Regions from separate parts of the Methylobacterium oryzisoli genome, predicted to be linked through region 1. Evidence: riboswitches for the same ligand, from Rfam matches in the RefSeq annotation. Region 1 holds a riboswitch; the other holds the start of a gene.
The links. Region 1 has a riboswitch for glycine ahead of gcvT (glycine cleavage system aminomethyltransferase GcvT). Riboswitches for the same ligand answer to the same signal wherever they lie in the genome.
Positions count from the first base shown of each region.

Region 2: it holds a riboswitch for glycine, as region 1 does, so the genes downstream of both, ACKUB9_RS01535 (D-amino acid dehydrogenase) here and gcvT (glycine cleavage system aminomethyltransferase GcvT) in region 1, are expected to answer to the same signal.

Region 1 covers NZ_JBKIBX010000008.1:78,507-80,892, forward strand. Annotated here, with positions in the region: gene ACKUB9_RS10215 (acyltransferase family protein) at 1-670, opposite strand, end outside; glycine riboswitch at 1,184-1,286, shown strand; gene gcvT (glycine cleavage system aminomethyltransferase GcvT) at 1,337-2,386, shown strand, end outside.
Region 2 covers NZ_JBKIBX010000001.1:308,630-311,015, forward strand. Annotated here, with positions in the region: gene ACKUB9_RS01535 (D-amino acid dehydrogenase) at 1-1,010, opposite strand, end outside; glycine riboswitch at 1,140-1,244, opposite strand; gene ACKUB9_RS01540 (CobW family GTP-binding protein) at 1,381-2,343, opposite strand.

The sequences.
Region 1 (2,386 bases):
CGCACGCGACCGGCTGGCTCTGAATCCTCCACCGCCGCCAGATCGATGCCGCGATGATGCCGAAGCAGAACTCAAGCACGATCGGATCCGTGTAGAACCCGAGCGGCCCCGGCGCATCGTTCAGGATACCGACCAGCGCCAGCGCCCCGAGTGTCGCGACCACGATCGTCCCCACTTGGCCCTGCCGCTGGGCGCCGCAGGCCATCGCCACAGCGAATACCGAGTAGAAGAACATCTCGTAATTGAGCGTCCAGCCAGTCGGCAGGAGCGGCAAGGACAAACTCGGCGCGACGGGACTCGCCATGGGAATAAAGAGCAGGGATGCGATGAGATGATCCGCATTAACGAACGACGATTTCACTGATTGCCCAAGTTGCGGAAACAGCAAGATAATAAACACCATTGAAAATGTTGCCAGCCAGTAGAGCGGGACGATCCTGAGGAGTCTGCGCACGAAGAATTCGCGTGCATCAAGGGCTGAGCCGCCATCTGTCGAGTGATACATGATGAATCCGCTGATCACGAAGAAGACGTCGACGCCGGCCTGCAAGCTCGCCAGTGCGCGATAGCCTTCGTAGGTGTGAGACAGATGGAGCTCAATATGGAAGAAGACGACCGATAGAGCTGAAATGCCTCTAAGATATTGAATGCCAATGATTTCTTTTGGCATGGCTATCCCCCAGGTCGTCTTATATTGATTAGTAGAAGGCTGCTCTCGGCTGCAAAGAACGGCTAGATGACGTTTCCCCGATCAGTCAAGCAGGAAGTGCGCTGGCGCTTGGCGGGAGGGCGAGACTGGTGCTGTCGGCATTCGCAAGTCTCGCCCAGGCTGTTGTCCGCCGTCCTGTTACTGCCCTTCGGAGGTTTCTCGTCATGGCGCGAGGGGGCCTGGAGCAGCCGGTCCCGCATCCCGGTGGTGCCGGAAGTCCGGTCAGGACCGGGTGTCGGCCGCGGAGATCCTGAGCATCCGCTTCCCGCCGTTCCGAATCGGACTTGCGGGACCATTCGGGAGCGTTCCGGCCCCGGGAGGCCCCCACCCCGGCGTTGCGCGGCGCGCGGTCTTGTGCTTTGGTCCAACCGTCCGAACAGGGCGATGCGGGAGAGCCCAGCCCGGCTCGATGAGCCGGGTATGGCGCCGACGGAGCAACCACCCCCGGAAACTCTCAGGCACAATCACCGTATCGTTGGACGATCTGGAGAGAGGCGCCGTCCGGCGCCCACCGAAGGAGAAACCTCGCACGCCCGTGCGGGGGAAGCTCTCAGGTACCCGTGACAGATGGGGGTGGCCGCGGTGCGATCAGCGCCGTCGGTCTTGCCTGTCGCGGAGGATCCCGAGATGTCAGCGCAGCCCGTCGAACCGGTTGCTCTCCGAAACACGCCCCTGCACGACCTGCACCTGCGCCTCGGCGCCCGCATGGTGCCCTTCGCGGGCTACGCCATGCCGCTGCAGTACCCGGCCGGCCAGCTCAAGGAGCACCTGCACACGCGGCAGGCCGCCGGGCTGTTCGACGTCTCCCACATGGGGCAGGTCGTGCTCTCCGGCCCCGACCCGGACGGGATCGCGCGCGCGCTGGAAAGCCTGGTCCCAGCCGATCTCGTCGGGCTGAAGGCGGGCCGCCAGCGCTACGGGCTGCTCACCGACGAATCCGGCGGCATCCTCGACGACCTGATGGTCGCCCGCTTCGACGACCGCGTCGTCGTGATCGTGAACGCCGCCAACAAGCAGGCCGACGCCGCCCGCCTGCGCGAGCGCCTGCCGGCCGGGATCACGGTCGAGGAGCGGCCCGACGCGCTGATCGCCCTGCAGGGCCCGACGGCCGAGGCGGCGCTGGCCAGGCTCGCGCCCGAGGTCGCGGCGATGCGCTTCCTCGACGTCCGCGCGGTGACGCTGCTCGGCGCCCCGGGGTTCGTGACGCGCTCGGGCTACACGGGCGAGGACGGGTTCGAGATCTCGGTGCCGGCCGAGTCCGCCGTCGCGGTGGCCGAGGCGCTGCTGGCGCAGCCGGGCGTGCAGCCGGTCGGGCTCGGCGCCCGCGACACGCTGCGGCTCGAAGCAGGCCTGTGCCTGCACGGCTCCGACATCGACGCCGGCACCAGCCCGGTCGAGGCGGGCCTGACCTTCGCGATCCCCAAGGTCCGGCGGCGCGGCGGCGCGCGCGCCGGCGGCTTCCCGGGCGAGGCCCGCATCCTGCAGGAGCTGGAGGACGGCACGGCGCGGCGGCGCGTCGGGCTCCGGCCCGAGGGGCGCGCGCCCGTGCGGGCCGGCGCTCCCCTGCTGGCCGAAGATGGCACGCCGCTGGGCCATGTCACCTCGGGCAGCTTCGGCCCGAGCCTCGGCGCCCCGGTGGCGATGGGGTACGTCGCGGCCTCGCACGCCGAGGACGGC
Region 2 (2,386 bases), on a different contig from region 1:
CGGGAGTAGCCCGACAGCTCGGCGGTGCCCGCCACGCGCAGGTGCGTGCCGAGGTTGGAGTAGACGAGCTTGTGCTCGTCGTCCGTGAGGCTGACCTGCGGCGCGCCGTTCGCCCCCTCGATCGGAATCGAGACCGAGTAGCCCTTGGCCGGGTAGATCGCGAGGTTGACGCCGTAGGGGCGCAGGAACGGCGCCGACCACGCGCCCATCGACACCACGACGTTGGGTGCGTGCAGGCGGGTGTGGCCGCCCTCCACGGTCGCCTCGACGCCGGCGACGCGGGCGCCGTCCGCCGAGAGCAGCAGCCGCGTCGCCTCGGCGCCGTACAGGAAGGTCGCGCCCATGGCCTGGCAGCGCGCGGCGAGCGCCTGGGTGAAGGCGCGCGCGTCCCCGCTCTCGTCCTCGGCCGTGTAGGTGGCGCCGACGATCGAGCCGATCGCGTGCGCGAAGGCGGGCTCGATCGCCAGCACCTCGTCGCGGCCGATCACCCGGCGCTCGCAGCCGTGCTCGCGCATCAGCTCGGCCACCGGCTTGGCCGCCTCGAACTCCCGGGCGTCGCGGTAGAAGTGCAGGATGCCGAGCGTGCGCTGGGCGTAGTCGATCCGCTCGGCGGTGCGGATCTCCTGCAGCTTGGCGCGGCTGTAGGCGCCCAGCCGCACGATCTCCAGGGTGTTGCGGCGCGCCCGCTCGGGCGTGCAATTGCGCAGGAAGCCGGCGATCCAGGCCCACTGGTGCCGGTCGAGGCGCGGCGTGAAGACGAGTGGCGCCTGCCGGTCGAACAGCCACTTCATCACCTTGAGCGGCGCGGACGGGTTCGCCCACGGCTCGGCGTGGCTCACCGAGATCTGGCCGCCATTGGCGAAGCTGGTCTCGCGCCCGGCCGCGCCCTGGCGGTCGATCACGCAGACCGAGAGACCGGCGCGCGCCGCCCAGTAGGCGGTGGCGGTGCCGACGACGCCCGCGCCGAGCACGATGAGGTCGTAGGAGGTCGAGGAGTTCGGGGCCGACATGCGTTCCATCCTTCCCGCCGGTTCCGGGCGGGTGGTGAGGGGTGGAACTCTGTTCGGTCGGCCTGAGAGATTCGCCGGCGGGTCGGTCGGCTTGCTCCATCGGCGGGCTCGCGCCCTCTCCAGAGTGCCCTCTCGCTCGCGGTCCTTCTACCTGAGAGCTTCGGCGCGGAGCACGGCTCCGGGCGTTTCCCCTTCGGTGCCGGCCAAGGGACCGGTCTCTCCCGCGAGCATCAACGGACGGTCGTGGCCATAGCACGCGGCGGACGGGACCTGAAGCGCAAAGGGCGGGCGCCGTGCCGGAATCGCGGGCAGCGCGGCGCGGATCTCACGCCCCCGACGGTGCCGGCGGGCGGGCTCTCCCCTCGCGCGGTCAGGCCCGCGTCGCCTCGAAGCCGCGGCGGATCTGGTCCGCATCGAGGTTGCGGCCGATGAAGACGACGCGCGATTCGCGCGGGTCCCCCGGCTTCCACTCGTCCTGCAGGTCGCCGTCGAGGATCATGTGCACGCCCTGGAAGACGAAGCGGCGCGGCTCGTCGGGGAAGCTGACGATGCCCTTGCAGCGCAGGATGTCGGGGCCCTGCACCTGGGTGAGGTCCGAGATCCAGGGCATGAACTTGTTCGGGTCGACCGCCCCCGGCAGCCGCGCCGAGATCGACTGGATGTCGTCGGCGTGGTGATGGTGGTGGCCCTCCTCCAGGAACTCGGGCTCCACCGTGATGATCCGGTCGAGGTCGAACGCCTTGCGGTCGAGCACCGCGTCGAGGGGCACGGCGCAACGCACGGTGCGGTGGATGACGGCCGAGGGGTTGATCGCCCGGATCCGGCGCTCGACCTCGGCGAGGCCCGCCTCGTCCACGAGGTCGGCCTTGTTGAGCAGGATCACGTCCGCGAAGGCGATCTGGTTCTTGGCCTCGGGGGCGTCCTTCAGGCGCTCGGCGAGCCACTTGGCATCCGCCACCGTCACCACCGCATCGAGGCGCGCGGCCTCGCCCACGTCCTGGTCGACGAAGAAGGTCTGGGCCACCGGGGCCGGGTCGGCGAGGCCGGTCGTCTCGACGATGATCGCGTCGAACTTGGCCCTTCGCTTCATCAGGCCGTCCATGATGCGGATCAAGTCGCCGCGCACGGTGCAGCAGATGCAGCCGTTGTTCATCTCGAACACTTCCTCGTCGGCCCCGACCACGAGGTCGTTGTCGATGCCGATCTCGCCGAACTCGTTGACGATCACGGCGTAGCGCTTGCCGTGCGGCTCGGTGAGGATGCGGTTGAGGAGGGTGGTCTTGCCGGCGCCGAGGTAGCCGGTGAGCACGGTGACGGGGATCTTGTCCGACATGCGGCGACTCTTCGTGGGGCTGGATGGCCGGATCGGGCGGCGC